4 regions of the Serratia sp. NFX21 genome follow, and region 2 is predicted to be linked to each of the others. Evidence: predicted binding sites of a transcription regulator. Region 2 holds the regulator's gene; each other region holds the start of a gene.
The links. The regulator CRP, encoded in region 2, controls carbon source genes, mostly activating them, when cyclic AMP is high. The targets are predictions, from matches to a motif close to ATGTGANNNNNNTCACAT.
Positions count from the first base shown of each region.

Region 1 (5,845 bases), 1.3 Mb from region 2:
GGCGATGCAATCGCTGGATAAACATCTGGTCGACGACCAGGCCGGACTGATCAAACTGCTGACGCCGCCGTTTGACGGCAACGGCCCGAATCCGGGCTATATCCGCGGCTATCTGCCCGGCGTGCGCGAGAACGGCGGCCAGTATACCCACGGCGCGGTATGGGCCGTGATGGCCTTTGCCGAAATGGGCAATATTGAACGCGCCTGGGAGTTGATGGCACTGATCAACCCGATCAACCACAGCCTGGACAGCACCGCAGCCGAACGCTACAAGGTCGAGCCTTACGTGGTTACCGCCGATATTTACGCGGTAGCACCCCATGTTGGCCGCGGCGGCTGGAGTTGGTATACCGGATCTGCCGGCTGGATGTACCGGTTGATCGTCGAGTCACTGCTGGGGCTGAAACGCCATGGGGATCGGCTGACCGTCAACACCCGTCTGCCGGCGGACTGGCCACAGGTGACGCTTAACTATCGGGAAGGCGGCAGCGAGTATCAATTGACCGTTCGTCAGGGTCAGGGGGCGGCACAGGTAACTGTCGACGGTGAAATACAGCCGGAGGCGGTGATAACGCTGGTAGACGATGGCAAAAACCATCAGGTAGAGGTGACGCTGGGGCAATAAACATCGGGGCGCGGCGGTGGCCGCGCCCAACTTCCAGGGAGCTTATTTACGTGACAGCAGCAAGCCCAGTACCAGACCGACCGTCGCACCAATCCCCACGCTGTGCCATGGATTTTCACGCACGTAACCGTCGGTGCGGCAAACCGCGTCCTTGGCTCGCGCATAGTAGGACTCGGTAGTATCAGCCAGTCGCGACTTAACCTCGCTCAATGCCTCTTCGGCATGTGACTTGATGTCGATATAGGCCTGATCGGCGCGATCGCCAGAGTATCTCAACACTTCTTCCAGCGTGTCGCTCAGCATTCTAAGATCGTCATCGAGCGTGGTTTGATCCCTATCCGTATTTCTCGCCATGTTAAGTTCTCCGTGATTAAAAATGATACGGTCCTTAACTATAGACAAGGATCGCCGCTCTTCGCCATCAGACTATTGGCTAAAATCAGAACACCAGCTGTACTTTGGCTGCCTGACTCTTGTCACCGGCAAAGGCCAACGCCTGCGCCAGTTGCTGGTTATCAAACTCGGCAGACAGCAGCGGCAATGGATTGACTGTCCCCTCGGCCAACCAGGCTACCGCCAAATCAAATTCTTCAACAAAACGGAACGAACCCAGCAGGTTTAACTCTTTGGCGATCAGCAACATCAGCGGGAAATCCGGGAAACTGCCCCCCATCCCTACCTGTACTACCGTGCCTTTGGCCCGGGTGACTTCCAGGCAGCGCTGCAACGACGACGGATGGCCAGAGACTTCAAAAGCGATATCAAAGTACCCCTTTTCCTGCTGATAGAGGCTAAAGTCGTCATTGCCGGCATGCAGACAACGGGTTGCCCCCATTTTCTGGGCAATATCCAGGCAACGTGGGCTGAGATCGGCACATACAATTTCGCCGGCGCCCAGCGCCTTCAATGCCGCCACCAGCAGGCAGCCAATTGGGCCAACGCCGGAGACAAACACCTTTTTCCCTGTCACTTCGCCGGGCTGCTTCGCCGCGTGTATCGCCACCGCCAGCGGTTCGGCAAACACCATCACCTTTTCATCACGATCGGCGTCAAAGGCAATACACTGCGCGCTATCGACCACTTTGTACTGGGTGAAGGCACCGTCAACATGCGGGAAATACATCGCGCTGCCGAAGAAACGCATCTGAGTACACTGGTTTTGCTGACTTGCCAGACAATACTTGCACTGCCCACAGGGCTTGCTGGGGTTTAACGCCACTTTCTGCCCCACCGGCAGGCGGGCAGTATCACTGGCCACCACTTCACCGATCACCTCATGGCCGAGCACCATCGGCTGACGCACCTGGAAACTGCCGACTTTGCCTTCCTGGTAATAATGCAGGTCGGAACCGCAGATACCGCCACGGGTGATTTTCACCAGTGTACCGATCCCCTGATAATCCACTTCCTGCTCCACCACCGCCACGTCATATTTGCCGTTCACCACGCAGGATTGGGTTTGAATTCTCATCATGATTTCTCCTGGGCAAGCGGCTATACCGCCGCGGACATGCCGCCATCGACAAACAGCAGCTGACCATTAACAAAATCGGAAGCCTGGGACGACAGGAACACCGCCGCACCAATCAGCTCTTGCGGGTCACCCCAGCGGGCGGCCGGGGTGCGCTTGGTCAGCCAGGCGGTAAACTCCGGGTTGTCCACCAGCACCTGAGTCATTTCGGTTTTGAAGTAGCCCGGCGCGATGCCATTGACCTGAATGTTGTAACGCGCCAGTTCAACGCACATGCCCCGCGTCAGCATTTTTACCGCGCCCTTGGAGGCGGCATACGGGGTGATAGTGTCGCGGCCCAGTTCGCTCTGCATCGAGCCAATATTGATAATTTTGCCGCTTTGGCGTTGTACCATATGGCGAGCTACGGTTTGCGACACTATAAATACCGCCTTCTGGTTGACGGCGATAATGTCATCCCAGTCTTTTTCCGGGAACTCGGTAAAGGGATGACGCCGCTGGATCCCGGCGTTATTGATCAGCACGTCAATGCCGCCACTTTCCGCCTCAATCCGTTCAATGGCGGCATGGATAGCCTGCGAATCGGTGACGTCAAAAGCCGCAGCATCGGCGCGAAAACCTTCACGTCGCAGTGTTTCAACGGCGCGCTGGGCGTTTTCCTGCGTGGTGGCATTAACCAGAATATGGGCGCCATACTGCGCCAGCCCACGAGCCAGCAAAAAACCAATGCCGCGAGAAGCGCCGGTAATCAGTATTTTTTTGTTATCCAGTGAAAATAAATTGTTCATAACGTTCCCCGGCGATGTCATTTGGATAGGACTGACGCCTATCTCAGCGGATCATCGCCGGTAAAAACGTGATAAAGATCACTTAAAATCGTGTTACTAAAAGCTGTTACCTTTAACGTGAAGCCACGCATTCCAGTGCGCCCAATAATTAATTCATTTCATTGAAAAATAGGGATTTTACACTTTATAACGCCGATTGTTATCACCAGATCGATTTGTTAACATGGCAGAATTCGCGATCTTTGCGCCCCACGCTGTTAAGGCCCCTAAATGAAGAACCAACGCGTCACGCTGCAGGATATTGCACTGCTCGCCGGTGTGACCAAAATGACCGTCAGCCGCTATCTGCGCACGCCGGACAAGGTGGCTGCCGAAACGGCTGCGAAAATTGCCCAGGTGATGAAAGAAGTTAACTTTACCGACAGCGATGAGGCGCGATCGTCCCAAAAGCCGCGCATCGGCGTGCTGATCCCCTCCTTCAACAACCAGATCTTTGCCGATCTGCTGGCCGGCATCGAATCCATCACCCTCGAGCACGGCTATCAAACTCTGGTGGTTAACTATGACTACAGCCGGCAGCGGGAAGAGGAACAGATTATCCAACTGCTGGCCTACCCCATCGCCGGGTTGATCCTCACCGATTCGGAGCACACTCTGCGGGCGGAAAAATATCTGGCGGCAACCAAAATCCCGGTGGCGCAGGTGATGAGTCTTGAAGGGCCCGAGGGGCGGATCGCCGTGGGGTTTGATAACTATCAGGCGGGTTTTGACATGACCGAAGCGCTGCTCGCCAGCGGGAAACGCCAGGTGGTTTACTTTGGCGCCATGTCCGACGCACGCGACACCAAGCGTTTCCAGGGCTATTGTCGGGCGATGGAAAATCAGGGACTGACGCCACGGCAAATCACGCCGCATCGGGTCTCGTCGGTCTCGGTCGGTTCTGACATGCTGGCCATGGCCCGCCAGCTCTACCCCAGTCTGGACGGCATTTTGTGCACCAATGACGATCTGGCGGTTGGCGTGTTGCAGGCGTGTCTGCGGCTCGGACTAAAGGTTCCGCAGGACATTGCGCTGTCAGGTTTTCACGGTCTGGATATTGGCAAGGCCACCACGCCGGGCATCGCCAGCGTGATCACCCCAAGGTTTGATATGGGCAAAGTCGCCACAGAGATTTTACTCAAACGCATCAAAGGGGTGCCGTGCATCGAGCGCGTTGACCTGCACTACCGCATTTCACTCGGCGGCACCATTTAAATCAGCGGTTAACATGCTCGGTAACAGCCGTTACCGGTTTGGGTTTCTCATTGCGGGCCGCCAGCCAAAGACCGCTGTTTTTCATCGCGTAGCCGAACACCAATCCCACCAGTAGGGACAGGCTCACCAGCGGCCAGTCGCCGCCACCGGCGAAGGTGGCGCAGGCGCCAATAAAGGTGCCGGGCACAAACCCCAACCACTGCTGTTTTGCCTGGATACACATCAGGAAAGCCACGGCGCCGGTCAGCAGGTAGCCGATGATGCTCAAGCCTGGGGCCAATTCGCTACCGTGAATAATCACCATTGCCCAAAATACCCCGCTGCCACAGGTTAGCAAGCTTATCAACAAGCCTTTCAGCCCACCCTGCGGGCAAGCAAAGTAGGCCGTGCAGCCGAGGAAACCGGCCCAGCTAATCAACCCCAGGCTGACGGCCACCCAGCCCCAAACGCCGGAGAGGATCCCGGTTGTCACAGCAATGGCAAAAATAACGTTCATAAACCGACCCGCAGCAGAGAAAGCGCGCAGTTTACTCGAAAATCGGCATTTTCATGTGATGTATTTCACATAAAATATGTAATGAGAAACAAGAGAATTACAGGTATGTGGAATTTGTCACAAAAAAAACCAGCGTGGCAAGCACGCTGGAAATGACACACAACAACACCAGGGAAATCGGCTCGCCACATTGCGCAGCGAGAACATATTTATTTCAAGTTTCAGTCAGCAAGACTTCCGCTTAAAAGAACAAGAATGTTTCAACGCGGGAAGCCCGCACGGGTCACCATGAAGCTCAAAACCAAGCACACCACGGCACTGACCATAAATAACAGGTTGACCGCCAGATGCAGGCTGGCATGGTCAATCACTACTCCCAACAGAATGGGTACCCAGTTGGCGATATAAGCAATAACATAAAACAGCGAAATCAGTCTTGCATGGCTGGCCTTCGGCGAAATCAGGTTCACCAACGTGGCGCTGCCGACAAAAATTGCCCCGTAGGCGTAACCCGCAATCACCATACCGGCACTGGCCAGGGCCAGCGAGTGAATTTGAATCGCTTCGGTGAACACCACCACCGACAACGCCTGCGCCAAGCAGCCAAACATCAGCGAGTGACGTGCATTAACACGACGGCTGAGGATCTGGCTGATACCGGCAATCACCAGGTAAACCGCGATCACGTAACCATAAATACCGCGGCTATGCATGCCAAGCAGCTTTTCCGACACGCTCGGGCCAATCGCCAAAATGCTGGCAGCCACCGCCCAACAGATAAACAGTGCACCGGCACACAGGTAGAACTTGCCACCGGTCGCACGCAGGCCGTCAGCCAATGAGCTTTTTTCCGCTGCGCCATCAACCGCCGCCGCCCCGCTTAACGGCGCGACCACCACTTCAACCGGCCATTTCAGCATCACGCCCAGCGCGGCCACTGCCGCCACCGCCATAATGATAATGAACGGCAGCGAAGTGGTATGGAACCCGGTTTGCAGCGCCACACCGCTGAAAATCGGCCCCAACGCCAGGCCGGTGGTAAACGACAGCGTGGCAATCAGCGCCGCATTTTTACCGCCGTCTTTCGGCCCAAAACGCACCAGCGCAATATTGGCCGCACCGGTTAATGCCCCGGTGCCGATCCCGGCCAGCAAACGCGCCATAAACATCATCAAAAACGAATCGGCCATCGAGAACAGCAAAGCCCCGGC
Region 1 is NZ_CP183196.1:4,029,253-4,035,097, forward strand. Features, by position in the region: gene ACNT1W_RS18845 (GH36-type glycosyl hydrolase domain-containing protein) at 1-625, shown strand, start outside; gene elaB (stress response protein ElaB) at 668-979, opposite strand; gene idnD (L-idonate 5-dehydrogenase) at 1,065-2,096, opposite strand; gene idnO (gluconate 5-dehydrogenase) at 2,120-2,884, opposite strand; gene ACNT1W_RS18865 (substrate-binding domain-containing protein) at 3,155-4,138, shown strand; gene ACNT1W_RS18870 (DUF1097 domain-containing protein) at 4,140-4,634, opposite strand; gene ACNT1W_RS18875 (MFS transporter) at 4,895-5,845, opposite strand, start outside.
Region 1: the regulator CRP is predicted to act here: its motif matches at 2,951-2,968, upstream of idnO (gluconate 5-dehydrogenase).

Region 2 (5,845 bases):
TTTCACTCAATTGCAACCAAAAGACTGAGTCATATTCAGGGTGGGCCACATAATGACCGAAAAAACCGCAGTAAGCCGCAGTACCTTTGATCAGGTTATCCTGCCTGTTTATGCACCCGCGCAGTTTGTTCCGGTCAGGGGCAAAGGCAGCCGCGTGTGGGACAGCCAAGGGAAAGAGTACATTGATTTCTCTGGCGGCATTGCGGTGACGGCGTTAGGGCACTGTCACCCGGCCCTGGTCGAAGCGCTGAAACAGCAGGGCGAAACCCTGTGGCATACCAGCAACGTTTTTACTAACGAGCCGGCGCTGCGGCTGGCCACCAAGTTGATTAACGCCACCTTTGCCGACCGGGTGTTTTTCGCCAACTCCGGCGCGGAAGCCAACGAAGCGGCCTTCAAGCTGGCTCGGCATTACGCCATTACCCGCCACAGTCCGTATAAAACCAAAATTATCGCGTTTTATAACGCTTTCCATGGGCGCACGCTATTCACCGTCTCGGTGGGTGGGCAGGCCAAGTATTCGGATGGTTTTGGGCCAAAACCGGCCGACATTGTGCACGTGCCGTTCAACGATTTGGCGGCGGTGAAAGCAGTGATGGACGACCATACCTGTGCGGTCGTGATGGAGCCAATCCAGGGCGAAGGGGGCATTACTCCGGTTAATGCCGAATTCCTCAAGGGCGTGCGTGAACTGTGCGACAAACACCAGGCACTGCTGGTATTCGACGAAGTACAAAGCGGCATGGGGCGCAGCGGCAAACTGTTTGCCTATATGCACTATGGCGTAACGCCGGACATTCTCACCACGGCCAAAGCGCTTGGCGGCGGTTTCCCGGTCAGCGCCATGCTGACCACCGAAGAGATTGCCTCGGTGATGCAGGTCGGTACCCACGGCACCACCTACGGCGGCAACCCGCTGGCCTGTGCGGTGGCGGAAGCTGCGCTGGACGTGATCAATACGCCGGAAGTGCTGAGCGGCATTGAGTTGCGTCATGGGTTATACGTGCAGGCGTTAAAGAAAATTGGCGATAAGTACGGTATTTTCAGCGATATTCGCGGCATGGGCCTGCTGATTGGTGCTGAATTAACACCGCAATACCAGGGTAAGGCGCGCGATTTCCTGACCGCCGCCGCCGCACGTGGGCTGATGATCCTCAATGCCGGGCCAAATGTGATCCGCTTTGCGCCTTCGCTGGTGGTGGAGACCCAGGACATCGACGAAGGGATGGCGCTGTTTGAGCTGGCGGTGCAGGACGTGATTAACGCGTAATGCGTTGCATTGATGACAAGGGCGCCAGACGGCGCCCTTATTGATCGCGCAGTTTGCGTTTCAGCCAGATGCCGTGGTGTGGGCGTTGGCTCCAGGCCAATGACGAGATGGTATGCATCACGCTCAGGTGTGAAAGAATACGCCGCAGGTGGCGCTCCATTTCGGTCACCGGCATATCTGGGTGCAAATCCGGCGGCTGCATAATGCTGTTGCCACTGCTCGGCCCGTCGTACTCCAGCCGTTGCTGACAGCTCTGCAGCGCGATCTCGCAAGATTGCAGATACTCCTCCGCCAGTTTTGGCGTCAGCATATAGTGCTCGCGCGCCAGAATAGTCATCGCATTCAGATGCTCGACAATAAACTGGCTGTGCGTCACCCACAGGCGCATATCCGCCAGGTAGTTCGATTCAAACCCCGGTTCCTGCATCGCCTGATTCAGTGAGGTGAATAACGCGTTGTGCGCCTGATTGACCTGCATGCGTGCGTAGGCCAGTGCAGTGGGATCCGGCTCTTGCTCTTCCAGCAACAAACGTAACGCCTGCTGATCGTTCTCCAGCGCCTGATGGGCATTCTTGCGCAGCAGCCCGCTTTGCCACTGAGGCCACAGCCAAATGGTACTGCCGAACACCAGCACGCAGCCAATCAGGGTGTCGATCAGACGCGGCACCAGGAAATTCGTGCCGTTCAGCGCCAGTAATTGCAGGGTATAGACCGCCGTCACCGTAAAACCAATCACCGCCAATCCGTAATTTTTACGTGACACCATATAGGCCAGCAGCGTAATCACCAGCATCACGCTCAGGGTTTCGGCCTCGGGCAGTTGTAATTGCAGCAGACCGGCGGCGATTACCAGCCCGGCCAAAGTACCGAGTGCACGGTGCTGGATGCGCACCCGGGTGGCGTTGTAGCCGTTCTGGCTCACCAGCATGATGGTGAGCAGGATCCAGTAGGGTTTCGGCAGGTTGAAAATCATCCCCAGGCTGCTGCCTGCCGCCAGCGTGACGCCTAATCGTGCCGCATTACGCAGGGCATTGGATTTGAACGACAGATAACTGACCAGCGCCGGCCAAAACGGCAGGCGGTTTTGATTGGCCATCAGGTCACGCCGGTAGAGTGGATGCTGGGTACGCAGCAGGCGGGCGATGCGACTGAAGTGATAGTAGCAGAACTGACCCACCGGATTATCCGGGTGCTGTGCCGCCACTTTTTCCAATGCTGCCAGTTCATTGCCCATATTGAAGCGCTGCGAATGCTGGTGGTAGAGAATATCGTGCGCCACCGTGCGTAGCCGGCCGGCAATCACCTGTGCGTTGCGGCGGATAATGGCTTCGGCCTGGCTCTGTTCTACCAGTTTTTGTACCTCTTCCGGCAGGTGCAGGCTGACGGTGATGTGTTCCTGCAAATCCAGCGCGACCTGAAAGGTTCGTTGCAGACGTTTTTGCTCGAGGTTACTGGCGTGCGGCAGAAAGTTTAGCTGTTGATACAGCAGGGTGATCAGGTCCATCACCTTTTGCTGACGAACCAACAACGGCGGTAACGCGGTCTGTGGATCGGTATGCTGGGTTAGCAGTGAGTATTTGGCCTCGAAGTAGTCCGCCAACTCCAGATAGAGCTGATTGAGCGACTCGCGCATCGGCTGCTCTTTCCACAGTTTGAACCAGAACCAGGTGAACAGCCCGTACCAGGCGGTGCCGACCACATATAACAGCGGCGCATGCCAAAGCGGTACTGAACCGGCCATGCTGAGGGAGAAGATGGCGGCAACCAGCGCAGCGGGCAGCAGACGGGCGTGTAACGGGCTGATTTCACCGCTGACGCCGAGCAGCAGCGCCAGGCCGAGCATCAGTATCGGCAGCGGCAACTGCCATAACAGGGCTTGCTGCAGTAACAAACTGCTGAGTGCGAACAGTGAACCGCCGACGATCAGGCGTTTGAAAAAACGTTTGTGAGGCGTGTCCAGCCCGGCGATGTTACAGCAGGCGGGAACCAGGGAAAATAACAGGCCGTATTGCAGTTGGCCGATCAGCAGGCCAAGCAGTACCGGCAGGCAAAGCACCAGCGTTTGCCGCAGTGCGTAATTAACTTCCGGGTGGTAGATCAGTCGGCGCCACATGATGACTCGGGGCATAAAAAAACGGCGCGAATCATCGCGCCGTTTTTTCAGTAATTAACGCGTGCCGTAAACGACAATAGTTTTGCCGTGGGCGGAGATCAGGTTTTGATCTTCCAGCATTTTCAGAATACGACCCACGGTTTCACGTGAGCAACCGACGATCTGGCCAATTTCCTGGCGGGTAATTTTAATCTGCATACCATCCGGGTGGGTCATGGCATCAGGCTGTTTCGCCAGGTTCAGCAGGGTTTGCGCGATGCGGCCCGTAACGTCCAGGAAAGCAAGGTTACCCACTTTCTCAGATGTGATCTGCAGACGGTTTGCCATCTGAGCTGACAGGCGCATCAGGATGTCCGGGTTAACCTGAATCAACTGGCGGAATTTCTTATAGGAAATTTCAGCCACTTCACAGGCGGTTTTCGCCCTAACCCAGGCGCTACGCTCCTGACCTTCTTCAAATAATCCAAGCTCGCCGATGAAATCCCCCTGGTTAAGGTAGGACAGGATCATCTCTTTACCTTCTTCATCCTTAATCAGCACCGCGACGGAGCCTTTGACGATGTAGTAAAGCGTTTCGGCCTTTTCACCTTGGTGAATCAGCGTACTTTTGGATGGATATTTGTGGATATGGCAATGAGACAGGAACCATTCGAGAGTAGGGTCTGTTTGCGGTTTGCCGAGAACCATTCGCTGTTATCCTCTGTTGTTATCGCTGCCTTGTGTCACAGGGGTCAGAGTTCCCTGTAAAACGTGCTGTCGCCGTTCTTTTAATGGTGGCTGGCAGCAGGTTTTGAGGCGTGTCATAAATATACGCTGTCGCCCTAGCATATTAACTTGCCGGGAGAGCTGCAAGCTACATTCTGTTAACATACCGGTAAAGGAGCCTTTCCCTGGGAGTTTCCCTGAAATCAGTGTCCCGGAAAGATTTATTGCGGCTCTGTTTGTAGCACAGAGTGAGGCGGGTGTCTTGTGTTGTCTCGCTTCAGCATGATTAGCATCAGGTTCCGTTGCCAGTTTCTATGCGAAAGCGTAGTCTGATTTTAAGAAATTAACCGGAGTGACCAGTATGCAGGCAAGAGTTAAGTGGGTGGAAGGGTTGACGTTTCTGGGCGAATCCGCGTCTGGCCATCAGGTGCTGATGGACGGCAACGCCGGGGATAAAGCCCCCAGCCCAATGGAAATGGTACTGATGTCAGTGGGAGGTTGCAGCGCGATAGATGTGGTGTCGATCCTGCAAAAAGGACGTAACGACGTGCGCGACTGCGAGGTGAAATTAACCTCCGAGCGGCGTGAGGAGGCACCACGACTGTTTACCCATATCAACCTGCATTTCATCGTCACCGGTAAAGATTTAAGTGACAAAATTGTTGAGCGCGCGGTGAATCTTTCCGCCGAGAAATACTGTTCGGTGTCATTGATGCTGAGCAAGGCCGCCAGCGTGACCCACAGCTTTGAGATCCGCGCAGTGTCCTGACGGATAAAGGAGCGCGGCTTGTTGCCGCGCTCCGGTAAGCTATTCGATTTTTTTGCCTTCCAGCAGTTGCTGCACCAGCGGCGCCATAATCAACTCCATCGCCAGCCCCATTTTGCCGCCCGGCACCACCAGCGTATTGATATGCGAGATAAAAGAACCCTGCAGCATCGCCAGCAGATAAGGGAAATCGATCTGATCCAGGCCGCGGAAGTGGATCACCACAAAGCTCTCGTCCAGCGAGGGGATCGCCTTGGCGGCGAACGGGTTGGAGGTATCTACCGTCGGCACCCGCTGGAAGTTGATATGGGTGCGGGAAAACTGCGGCGTGATGTAGTTGATGTAGTCTTCCATCGAACGTACCACCGAATCCATCACCGCTTCACGAGAGTGGCCGCGCTCGCCGGTATCGCGGATTAACTTTTGGATCCATTCCAGGTTAACGATAGGCACCACGCCGACCAGCAAATCGACATGCTTGGCCACGTCGTTGTGCTCGGTCACTACGCCGCCGTGCAGCCCTTCATAAAACAGCACGTCGGTCGGTGCCGGTAAGGCTTCCCACGGGGTAAAGGTGCCGGGTACCTGGTTATAGGGCACCGCTTCATCGTAGGTGTGCAGATACTTGCGTGAACGGCCGGTGCCGTTGGTGCCGTATTCGCTAAAGCTTTGTTGCAGCAGGCCAAAGTCGTTGGCCTCGGGGCCGAAATAGCTGATATGACGGCCAAGATCGCGCGCTTTGCGGATCGCCGCGTCCATTTCCGGCCGGGTATAGCGATGGAAACTGTCGCCTTCCAGCTCCGCGGCGCGGATGTTCAACTGCTGAAAGATTTTACGGAACGCCACGCTGGTGGTGGTGGTGCCGGCACCGCTGGAGCCGGTCACTGCGATAACGGGATGTTTGGCGGACATGGTGATGGGTCACTCCGTGTTTAATGCGCCGGTGTCAGATATCATTATTGGTCTGTTTGACACCCTTTCGCCTAGGGCA
Region 2 is NZ_CP183196.1:57,280-63,124, reverse strand. Features, by position in the region: gene argD (bifunctional acetylornithine/succinyldiaminopimelate transaminase) at 53-1,270, shown strand; gene ACNT1W_RS00400 (YccS/YhfK family putative transporter) at 1,308-3,383, opposite strand; gene crp (cAMP-activated global transcriptional regulator CRP) at 3,438-4,070, opposite strand; gene ACNT1W_RS00390 (OsmC family protein) at 4,450-4,857, shown strand; gene ACNT1W_RS00385 (phosphoribulokinase) at 4,897-5,766, opposite strand.

Region 3 (5,845 bases), 1.4 Mb from region 2:
TCACACTGCGGGTACTGCGGTGAAATAAACGCACCGCCAACCGCTGTTCCATACGCGCCACGCTCTTACCCACCGCAGAAGACGAAACGCCTAACTGCCGCGCAGCATCGGAGAAACTGCGTGTTTCCGCAACCTGCACAAACGCCAGAATTCCATTAAGACTGTCCATCACTCGCGATCCTTTATTCCGGACATTTTTGTCCGATATCTATGGAAATTTAGCCTATTTTTCTCCACTGCGGGAAGGATTACCTTAATGGCAACGCAGTCAGCAGACCATAACCCGGCGCTTAGCGCTGCGCGGTACCCGCTTGCGGGCTTTTTTCACCAGAGACAGATGAGCGCCATGACGCAAATAACCTACACCGCAGACCGTTTTGAAATCCAGACATGGCTGCAATTACTGGCCGCCTGCCTGACCGCTATCCTGATCCCACTGAGCTTTACCGGTCCGGCGGTGGTCTTGCCCTCCATCAGCCATTCGCTGGGTGGCAGCGCCGTACAACTGAGTTGGGTAGTCAATGGTTATATTCTTACCTATGGCAGCGCCATGATGGCCGCCGGTAGCCTGGCCGATATTTATGGCCGTAAACGGGTCTGGTTGTTCGGGCTGGGCGCGTTCGCCATTCTGACCATGATGATCCCCTTCGCCCCTTCGGTGGTGGGAATAGATATTTTGCGGCTGGCGCAGGGGCTGGCCGGTGCGGCGGCTTTTGCCGGTGCGATGGCGTCGCTGGCGCAGACTTTCTACGGGCCGGTTCGCACCCGCGTTTTTAGCCTGCTGGGCACCACATTCGGTATTGGCCTGGCTTTTGGGCCGTTGGCCTCAGGCTGGCTGGTGGTGACCGCAGGCTGGCCATGGGTGTTCTTCGCCACCGCGTTGATTGGCCTGGCGGGATTGGCACTGGTGGCGCTCAGCGCAACGGAATCCCGCGATCCCCATGCGGCGGGGTTGGACTGGCCCGGTGCCGTTAGTTTTACTGCTGCGTTGGCGTTGTTCACCTACGCCATTCTGCTGGCACCGGAAAACGGTTGGGGCAGCCTGTCGGTGGCCGGTTCATTACTGCTGTCGCTGGCGGTTTTTATCGCCTTTGTACTGATTGAGCGCCGGGTAGCACGGCCAATGCTCGATCTGACCCTGTTCCGCTGCCCCCGCTTTATTGGGGTTCAGGTGCTGGCAGCCTCGCCAGCATTCTTTTTTGTGATATTGATCGTCATGCTGCCAGGGCGTTTTATCGGTATTGATGGGCAAAGCGCGCTCGAAGCCGGTAAAACCATGATTGCTCTGGCGGCTCCATTGCTGTTCGTGCCCTTTCTTGCGGCACTGCTGGCACACCGTTTTACCTCTGGCGTGCTCTCCGGTATCGGGTTGCTGTTGGTCGCCGTCGGGCTGGCCTGGCTGGGTCATGAACTGACAGCAAATAACGGCCACGGCTTGATAGCACCGATGCTATTGATCGGCACCGGTATCGGCCTGCCCTGGGGGTTGATGGATGCCATGGCGGTCAGCGTGGTGGAAAAAGAACGGGCGGGCATGGCCACCGGGATATTCAACGCGGTACGTGTCTCGGCCGACGGCATCGCCATTGCGATTGCCGGTGCGGTACTGGCCATGCTGATCCAGGGCGGTCTGTTTGCAGCACTCACCGGCAATGGTGGCACGCAACATTTGGTTGAGGCGGCCAACCGCGCGGCACTGGGTGATTTGAACAGTGCCGCCGCCTTGCTGCCCGGGCAACGCCAGTTAATGCTGCAAATCTATGATCAGGCTTTCCGCAACTTGCTGTATATCCTGGCGATAGCCTCTGCCGCCTGCGCGTTACTGATATTTGGGCTATTGGGGCGCTTGCATGCTCACGATAGCACGTCGGTGGAGGAATAACGCGGGTACGTCTTCCGGGTTAACAATAAGTTAGGATGAGACTGACAATGAGCCGGCGGCCCACTATCAGAGCGCAGGAAGTTAGCGGATTTGGTGGTGTTGCAGGCGTTCACTACGGTAAAAGTTCAGCAGGCACCAGCCAAGGGCGATCAACGCCAGTGGGGCAGCGACAAAACCGATGTTGCCCATACCCAGATACTGGCTGACCTGGTTACCCAGCAGTGCGCCGGCACCGATGCCGAAGTTATACAGCCCGGAATAGATCGACATCGCCACGTCGGTAGCGTCCGGGGCCAGGTTCAATACTTTGGCCTGCATCGACAAACCAATTGCCATGATTGCCATGCCCCATACCGCAAACAGCACCGTCAGGTGGTTTTCATCACCGGAGGCCGGTAACAGCAGCAGCAGGCTCAGCATCAATAAGGCGATGGCGCCGATGAAAAAGCCCGACGGGAAACGCTCGCTGAAACGGCTAAACAGCAGACTGCCAATGATACCGGCGGCACCGAACAGCAACAGCATCAGGGTGGTGAAGTTTTCCGATAGCCCGGCCACGGTCTGAATAAAGGGTTCGATATAGCTGTAGGCGGTAAAATTGGCCGTCACCACAATGATGGTCAGCATATACAGGCTGACCAACGCCGGGCGCTTAAACAGCATTGGCACGCTGGCCAGCGAGCCGGAATGCTCGCTTTTCAGCACCGGCAGCAAACGCCACAGCAGCACCAGCGCCAGCGTGGCACAGACGGCGATACCAATAAAGGTCATGCGCCAGCCGAGGATTTGACCCACGATACGGCCCAGCGGCAGGCCGAGCACCATCGCCAGCGCGGTCCCCCCCGCCAACAGGCTCAATGCCTGCGCCTTTTTACCCGCGGGTGCGACCCGGATCGCCAGCGAGGCGGTGATCGACCAAAATACCGCATGGGCCAGCGCCACACCGGCACGGGAAATCACCAGCGTGGTGAAGTTCCATGCCACGGCGGTCAGCACATGGCTGGCGATAAACAGGATAAATACCCCGATCAGCAGTTTGCGCCGCTCAATCCGGCTGGTCAGCAGCATACACACCAGCGAACTGGCGGCGACGATCCAGGCATAAATAGTGATGATCAACCCCACCTGCTCGGTCTGCATCGAGAAGCTTTGGGCGATATCACTCAGCAACCCGACCGGAATGAACTCGGTGGTATTGAAGATAAAGGCCGAAACGGCAAGAATGACCACGCGCAACCAGGCAGTTGAGCGAGAGACCTGAGTTTGTTCCATGTTAAACGGGATCCGGACGGGAGCGGGAAGTAGCGATATTTTAACCAATCGGTAGGGTAAATGCGACATGCGTCACATTTTTATTAACCTGTTTTTTTCGCCAGCCTTTTGCCATCCACGGCCTGCACAATGGCAGACCCTGGACAGCAACGGATGCCGTTTACTGACTGATACAGTGCTTTAACGCCTCGACCGAGGTATTGATGCCGGCATCGACCGACATGGTCAGATCCTCCATCTCCAGCGACACCCAGTCGTTATAGCCCATCATGCGTACCACCGAGAAAAACTCTTTCCACCACTGCAGATCCTGCCCGCAGCCGACCGCCACATAATTCCAGGCGCGCTCCGCCACCTGCTCCACCGGCCGGGTTTCCAGCAGCCCGTTGACGGCCACCACGCCCCTTTCCAGCCTTACGTCCTTGCCGTGCACGTGGTGGATGGCGTCCCCCAAACGGCGGGCTACGGCAATCGGATCGGCCCCCATCCAAATCAGGTGGCTGGGATCAAGATTCAGCCCGACCATCGGCCCCACCGCGTCACGCAGCCTGAACAAGGTGTCGGGGTTCCACACCAGCATCGAGCTAAAGTTCTCCAGCGCGAATTTCTCGATGCCAAACGCCTGTGCCTTTTCCACCAGCCGTTGCCAGTAGGGGATTGCCACTTCGTTCCACTGATAATCCAGGCAGTTTTTCAGCGTCGGCGGCCAACTGACGGTATAGGTGATCCAGTTGGGGATGCTGTCGCCGGGAGCCGCAGGGGGCAATCCGCTCATCATGACGATTTTCTTCACCCCCAGGCCAGCGGCCAGCGCCAGCGTGTTGTCGGTATCGTGGCGATGTTTTTCCCCCAACACGCCCGGCTCCAGCGGGTTACCGGAAACGTTCAGCGCGGCAATCTTCATGCCGCGGCTTTCCAGTGCCGCCAGTAACCGTCGGCGCTTACCGGCGTCCTGCAATAACGCCACGGTATCCAGATGCGGTGCCGAAGACCAGCCGCCGGTGGTCATTTCCACTCCAAACACCCCCAATTCGCCCAATCGATCCAACATGGCTTCAAACGGCAGGTGGCCCAGACTATCGGTACAGAAAGAAAGCTTCATGTTATGTCTCCGCAAAAAGGTTTATTCAAAGGCTACCCAGCGAGCACCCTGATCGGCTGAGCGCACGCAGTTTTCAATCCAGCGCACACCGTCGATCCCGGCGTCGATGTCTGGATACACCAGTTGATCCAACGCCTGCCGATCGCCCCGGTTGCAGGCATCAATCGCCAGGGCGAATTTCAGGTAGATGTTGGCCCAGGACTCGCTCAGCCCCTCGGTATGCAGCGCCCCCAGCCGCTCCCAGGCGTTGCAGGTTTCGTCCAGATAGGGCATGCCGCGATATAGCGTCTGATTGGGTTGCCCCTGCACCTGGTAACTCAGCTCGCTGGGGTTGATGTCGGTCCATTCCAGGCTGGCCTTCGAGCCGACGATGCGAATACGCTGGCTGCTCATGGCACCGGCATTGACCGATGAGGCCCACATGCGCCCCACCGCGCCGTTGGCATAGCGCATCATCACCAGCGCGTTGTCTTCCAGCGGCGCACGCGAGGGAATAAAGCTCTGCCGATCGCAAAGCAGTTCGCTGATCTGCATCTGCGGCATCACCAGTTGGGACAGGTAATAGGTGTGGGTGGAAATATCGCCCAGTACAAAGCTCGGGCCTGAGATTTGGGGATCAATGCGCCATTTCTGCGCATCGCTGAGACGGTCAACCTCGTCGGTGGCATTAAAACCGTGGGTATATTGCAGATCCACCATGCGCACCTCGCCGATCTGCCCGTTGGCAATCATGGCGCGCATCTGCAGCAGCAACGGATGGCCGGAGAAACCGTAGGTCACGCCGACAATGCGGTTTTTTTCCGCCGCCAGTGCCTTGATTTCGTAGGCTTCCCGGCTGGTGAAAAACAGCGGTTTTTCGCAAATCACGTGCAGCCCGGCCAGCAGTGCCGCACGGGTAATTTCGTAATGGGTGCCATTCGGCGTGGCCACCGACACCACTTCTATGCCGTCTTCTCGCCTGGCCTCTTGAGCAAACAGCGTGCGGTAATCGTCATAGCAGCGATCGGCATCCACCCCCAGATTGACGCCGAATTCGCGGCCGCGCTCCGGCACAATATCAAATGCCCCAGCCACCAGCGCAAAGGCGGTGTTATCCCGCAATGCACCGCAACGGTGTTTATAACCCACCTGCCCCAACCGCCCGCCGCCGACCATCGCCCAACGCAAAGGCCGTGGCGTTTTTCTTTCACCATTCAACATAGTTACTCCCGAAGCTCAAAGTTTCTGATATTTCCGCCGTGTTGCACCCGGGTGCAAATTTAAAATGCACCCGGGTGCAAAATTGAGTGGCAACTTGACCGCAAAACAAATGCCACTTGCGATGGACTATTGGAGAGGGTTAAAAATAAGTCAAATGCGCCATGATAAATCTGCCGCTCAGGATCACAATTTACCGATCAAAGGATCAATATGGCGCCCTGTCCTGCACCAGGGATCTCACCGCTGACGGCAGCAACTCCCGCATCCGGCAAGGCTGTGCTAATCTGTTGAACCCATACCGTTTTTTCATCACGAGCAAAGATGATGGCGAAGAAACCCGGCGCGATCCCCGCGCCCACTGCACGCAAGGCAACGGCCAGTGATGTGGC
Region 3 is NZ_CP183196.1:3,898,685-3,904,529, forward strand. Features, by position in the region: gene ACNT1W_RS18285 (LysR family transcriptional regulator) at 1-169, opposite strand, end outside; gene ACNT1W_RS18290 (MFS transporter) at 347-1,882, shown strand; gene ACNT1W_RS18295 (sugar transporter) at 1,964-3,154, opposite strand; gene ACNT1W_RS18300 (sugar phosphate isomerase/epimerase family protein) at 3,315-4,256, opposite strand; gene ACNT1W_RS18305 (Gfo/Idh/MocA family protein) at 4,278-5,456, opposite strand; gene ACNT1W_RS18310 (LacI family DNA-binding transcriptional regulator) at 5,778-5,845, shown strand, end outside.
Region 3: the regulator CRP is predicted to act here: its motif matches at 3,215-3,232, upstream of ACNT1W_RS18295 (sugar transporter).

Region 4 (5,845 bases), 850 kb from region 2:
CGGCGTCATCACGACGTGGTGCGCGTTGGCCGTCACGGTTGAAGTTACCGCCACGACGCTCGCCACCGTTGCCGGCAGGTGCAGCAGCACCGCCTTCACGACGATCACCGAAAGAACGACGGCCTGGGTTTGCCCCTTCACGACGTTCGCCGTTGAATGGACGAGCCCCGCCACGACGCTCACCGTTACCGGCAGGCGCAGGACGCTCACGACGTTCATGCGGCTGTGCATCGCCCAGCAGCTGCATGTTCATCGGCTTGTTCAGGATGCGGGTACGGGTGAAGTGAGACAGGATCTCGCCCGGCATGCCTTTTGGCAGCTCAATAGTAGAGTGGCCGGCAAACAGCTTGATGTTACCAATGTAACGGCTGCTGATGTCGCCTTCGTTAGCGATCGCGCCAACGATATGACGAACTTCAACGCCATCATCACGGCCCACTTCAATGCGGTACAGCTGCATTTCGCCAACGTCACGACGCTCACGACGTGGACGCTCAGCGCCACCGTCACGGCTGTCTGGACGTGCGTCACGACGACGGTCGCTACCGCGGTCGTCACGGTCGTTGAACTCACGACGCTGACGTGGTTTGAAGACAGGATCCGGTGGCAGGATCAGAGGACGTTCGCCCTGTGCCATTTTCAGCAGTGCTGCGGCCAGCGTTTCCATTTCCAGCTCTTCTTCGCCCGGCTGCAGTTTAGCCAGCAGGCCACGGTACATGTCCAGATCGCTGCTTTCCAGCTGTTGCTGTACTTTAGCTGCGAACTTGGCCAGACGACGCTCACCCAGCAGTTCTACATTTGGCAGTTCAACTTCTGGAATGGTCAGCTTCATGGTGCGTTCGATGTTACGCAGCAGGCGGCGTTCGCGGTTTTCTACGAACAGCAGCGCACGGCCGGCACGACCAGCACGGCCAGTACGGCCGATACGGTGAACGTAAGACTCGGAATCCATAGGGATGTCGTAGTTCACAACCAGGCTGATACGCTCAACGTCCAGGCCACGGGCAGCAACGTCGGTCGCGATCAGGATATCCAGACGACCATCTTTCAGACGCTCCAGGGTCTGCTCACGCAGGGCCTGGTTCATGTCACCGTTCAGTGCCGCGCTGCTGTAACCACTGCGCTCCAGCGCTTCGGCCACTTCCAGGGTCGCGTTTTTGGTACGAACGAAGATAATCGCCGCATCAAAGTCTTCAGCTTCCAGGAAACGTACCAGGGCTTCGTTTTTACGCATGCCCTGCACAGTCCAGTAGCTCTGGCTGATGTCTGGACGGGTAGTCACGCTCGATTGAATGCGCACTTCCTGCGGCTCTTTCATAAAGCGGCGGGTAATGCGACGGATAGCTTCCGGCATGGTTGCAGAGAACAGTGCGGTCTGATGTTCAGCCGGGATCTCTGCCATGATGGTTTCTACGTCTTCGATAAAGCCCATACGCAGCATTTCGTCGGCTTCATCCAGCACCAGACCGCTCAGGTTAGAGAGGTTCAGGGTGCCACGCTTCAGGTGGTCCAGCAGACGGCCTGGAGTCCCTACTACGATTTGCGGGCCCTGACGCAGAGCGCGCAGCTGCACGTCATAACGCTGGCCGCCGTACAGGGCCACGACGTTAACGCCATGCATGTGTTTGGAGAAATCGGTCATCGCTTCAGCAACCTGAACCGCCAGTTCGCGGGTCGGTGCCAGCACCAGGATCTGAGGTGCTTTCAGGGAAGCGTCAAGGTTGTGCAGCAGTGGCAGCGAGAACGCCGCAGTTTTGCCGCTACCGGTCTGTGCCATGCCCAGCACATCACGGCCGTTCAACAGGTGAGGAATACACTCAGCCTGGATCGGTGAAGGTTTTTCGTAGCCCAGATCGGTCAGGGCAGAAATGATCGGAGCAGACAGCCCCAGGTCAGCAAAAGAGGTTTCAAGCTCAGTAGTCATGTACACGTGCCTCATTAATAATGGCAGCCAGTCTACATAACTCGTCGAGAAAATTTTCAGTCATTTTCATTGAAAAGTGTGAACCGGCTCAAATTAGATTATAAAACGAACAAAAAAGCCCTCGCCCGTTAAGACGATAACTTTGGCAAAAAACCAATGTATATCAGGCTGATAGTTGTTCGTCAGCTATTGCTGGTCCGATTCCGATAGGTCGTCTTGTTCTTGGCCCAACAGCGCCAATTCCAACAATGCATAGCGGTGCTCAACGAAATTATGAACGTTGTTAGCAACCGTCAGTTTGAACAGCGCCGAAGCGGTGTCCTTGTCCCCCAGACTTAGGTAATGCTTACCTAAATAGAAGTCAGTTTCACTGAGATGCTCAGCGAGCGAAGTGTTATCCGTTGCATCTGCCTTGAGCCTTTCCATCAGCGTTTTTTCACTGATGTTGCCCAGGTAGAATTCGACAATATTCCATCCCCATTGCCCTCGGTTCGCCTTGTCATAACGCTGCTGGAGCGCTACGTCAGCCTTCTTGGGATCGATTTCTCTTTCCACCAGATAAAGCCACAACGAACGGAAGGGATCGTTTGGGTCGTCTTGATAAAACGCCTGCAGATCATCCTGCGCCAACGGGAAGCGGCCGCCATAATAAAGTGCGATGCCCCGGTTTAAACGCGCGTAATTGTAAGTTGGATCAAGCTCTAGTACAGAATCAAACGCTTCATAGGCAGCATCAAAATTGCCTGCCTGCGTTAAGTAAATGCCCAGGTAGTTGAAAACTTCTGGCATATCAGGACGTATCGCCAGCGCTTGCGAGAAATCATTGCGCGCCAGTGCACGTAGCCCGAGGCTATCATACAGTACACCGCGCTCATATAAAAGCTGCGCACGCTCATCGTCCGTCAGTGCCCGGCTGGCAAGTATTTGTTCCATGCGCGCCAGGATCACTTCCTGCTGCAGAGTTGGCTGCAACGGGATCGCCAAAACTTCGTCTTTACGCCAATCATGGTTGCTGCATCCTGCCAGCATGAGTGCTGTCGCAACGTAACACCAGCGCAAGAAAGGCTTCATTTCCCACTCCCGAAGACAAACATTGGATGAACATCCTTTCATCCGTTTGCAAATACGCAGGCATCCTGCCCGCGTTATATGAACAGCTCCCAACCCCATGGCCGGGAGCTGTAAATCTATCTATACAGTTATTCTGCTTCAGGCGCAGGTGAACCTGCTTCTGGTGCGGTCGCTTCTTTGATGCTCAGACGCACACGGCCCTGACGGTCAACTTCCAGTACCTTAACCGGTACTTCCTGACCCATCTGCAGATAGTCGGTCACTTTCTCAACGCGCTTGTCAGCGATTTGAGAGATGTGCACCAGACCTTCTTTACCGCCGCCGATCGCCACGAATGCGCCGAAATCAACGATACGGGTAACTTTACCCTGGTAAATACGGCCCACTTCGATCTCGGCAGTGATCTCTTCGATGCGGCGGATAGCGAATTTCGCTTTCTCACCGTCGGTAGCAGCGATTTTAACTGTACCATCATCTTCGATTTCAATGGTAGTGCCGGTCTCTTCAGTCAGCGCACGGATGACAGAACCGCCTTTACCAATCACGTCTTTGATCTTGTCCGGGTTGATGCGGATAGTGTGAATACGTGGTGCAAACTGAGAGATATCGCCACGCGGAGTGCTGATAGCCTGTTCCATCACGCCCAGGATGTGCAGACGCGCCCCCTTGGCCTGGTTCAGAGCAACCTGCATGATTTCGCGGGTGATGCCTTCAATTTTAATGTCCATCTGCAGCGCGGTAATACCGTCACGGCTACCGGCTACTTTGAAGTCCATGTCGCCCAGGTGATCTTCGTCACCCAGAATGTCGGACAGAACAACAAAGTTGTCTTGTTCTTTCACCAGGCCCATTGCGATACCGGCAACGGCTGCCTTGATTGGCACACCTGCATCCATCAGTGCCAGAGAAGCACCACAGACGGAAGCCATTGAAGAAGAACCGTTGGATTCGGTGATTTCAGAAACCACACGCACCGTGTACGGGAAATCTTCTGGTTTAGGCATCATAGCCAATACGCCACGTTTCGCCAGGCGACCGTGACCAATTTCACGACGTTTTGGCGAACCTACCATCCCGGTCTCACCAACGGAGTACGGAGGGAAGTTGTAGTGGAACAGGAAGCTGTCGGTCTTTTCGCCCATCAGCTCATCCAGGTTCTGCGCGTCACGGGCGGTGCCCAGCGTTGCGGTAACCAGTGCCTGAGTCTCACCACGGGTGAACAGTGCAGAACCGTGGGTACGCGGCAGAACGCCGGTGCGCACGTCCAGACCACGGATCATGTCTTTTTCACGGCCGTCGATACGCGGCTCGCCACGCAGCACACGGCTACGAACGACGTTTTTCTCAACGCTACCCAGGATGTCCTGAATTTCAGACACGTCCAGGGTTTCGTCCTGTGCCAGCAGGGTTTCAACAACGCTGCTCTTGATCGCATCAACCTGAGCGTAACGCTCTTGTTTTTCGGTGATGTGATAAGCGTCGCCCAGGCGGCCTTCTGCCAGTTCTGCAACGCGCGCGTGCAGCGCTTCGTTGACTGCAGGTGCCTGCCAGTCCCACTTGGCTTTGCCGGCTTCGGCAACCAGGGAATTAATGTTTTCGATAACGATTTGCTGTTGCTCGTGGCCAAACACCACCGCGCCCAGCATCTGATCTTCGCTCAGAACGTCAGCTTCGGATTCAACCATCAGTACTGCGCCAGCGGTACCGGCAACCACCAGATCCAGGCTGCTTTCTTTCAGCTCGTCGCTGGTTGGGTTCAATACGTATTGATTGTTGATGTAACCCACGCGCGCAGAACCGATTGGGCCATTGAACGGAATACCGGACAGGCTCAGGGCGGCAGAGGCACCGATCATCGCAACGATGTCCGGGTTAACCTGCGGGTTAAGGGAAACAACGGTCGCGATCACCTGAACTTCGTTCAGGAAGCTGTCCGGGAACAGTGGACGGATCGGACGGTCAATCAGACGGGAGGTCAGAGTTTCACCTTCGCTCGGACGGCCTTCACGACGGAAGAAGCTACCCGGGATACGACCAGCAGCGTAGGTACGCTCCTGATAGTTAACCGTCAGTGGGAAGAAGCTCTGGCCTGGTTTGGCTTTTTTCTGGCCAACTACGGTAACGAATACTGCGGTGTCATCCATGCTTACCATAACGGCGGCAGTGGCCTGACGAGCCATCATACCGGTCTCAATAGTGAGGGTATGCTGGCCATACTGGAATTTGCGAATGATCGGTGTCAGCAAAATTATATCCTTAGATTAGGCGCGCAATCGTATTGTCGACTCGACACGCCAGTGACTCGGTTTGCCTTCTCACTACATCCTCGCGACTAATGACAATCCTTATCTCAAGCCTGAGACAAAGCCTCTCATTAGCCGCGCGAACCTCTGTAACGGAAGATCCTGTTTGGAAACATCAGTAATACATTAACCTGATTTGCTTATGCTTCCTAGAAGAAAGGGGCCAAAATAGGCCCCTTTCCACTGAAACTCGCTTGATTAGCGACGCAGACCCAGACGCTCGATCAGGCTGGTGTAACGTGCTACATCTTTACGCTTCAGGTAGTCCAGCAGCTTACGACGCTGAGAAACCATACGCAGCAGACCACGACGGCTGTGGTGATCTTTTTTGTGCTCTGAGAAGTGGCCTTGCAGATGGTTGATCTGCGCAGTCAACAGGGCAACCTGAACTTCGGAAGAACCGCTGTCGTTAGTACCACGACCGAAATCAGCTACGATTTTAGCTTTAGCTTCAACACTTAGAGACATTGTCTTACTCCAGATTATAGATAATAAATACAGGCGCCGATCTCTAATTCAGCAACCCAATGCATAAGCTGCGCCATTC
Region 4 is NZ_CP183196.1:908,326-914,170, reverse strand. Features, by position in the region: gene ACNT1W_RS04275 (DEAD/DEAH family ATP-dependent RNA helicase) at 1-1,924, opposite strand, end outside; gene yrbN (protein YrbN) at 1,914-1,988, opposite strand; gene nlpI (lipoprotein NlpI) at 2,111-2,995, opposite strand; gene pnp (polyribonucleotide nucleotidyltransferase) at 3,124-5,241, opposite strand; gene rpsO (30S ribosomal protein S15) at 5,497-5,766, opposite strand.
Region 4: the regulator CRP is predicted to act here: its motif matches at 2,001-2,018, upstream of yrbN (protein YrbN).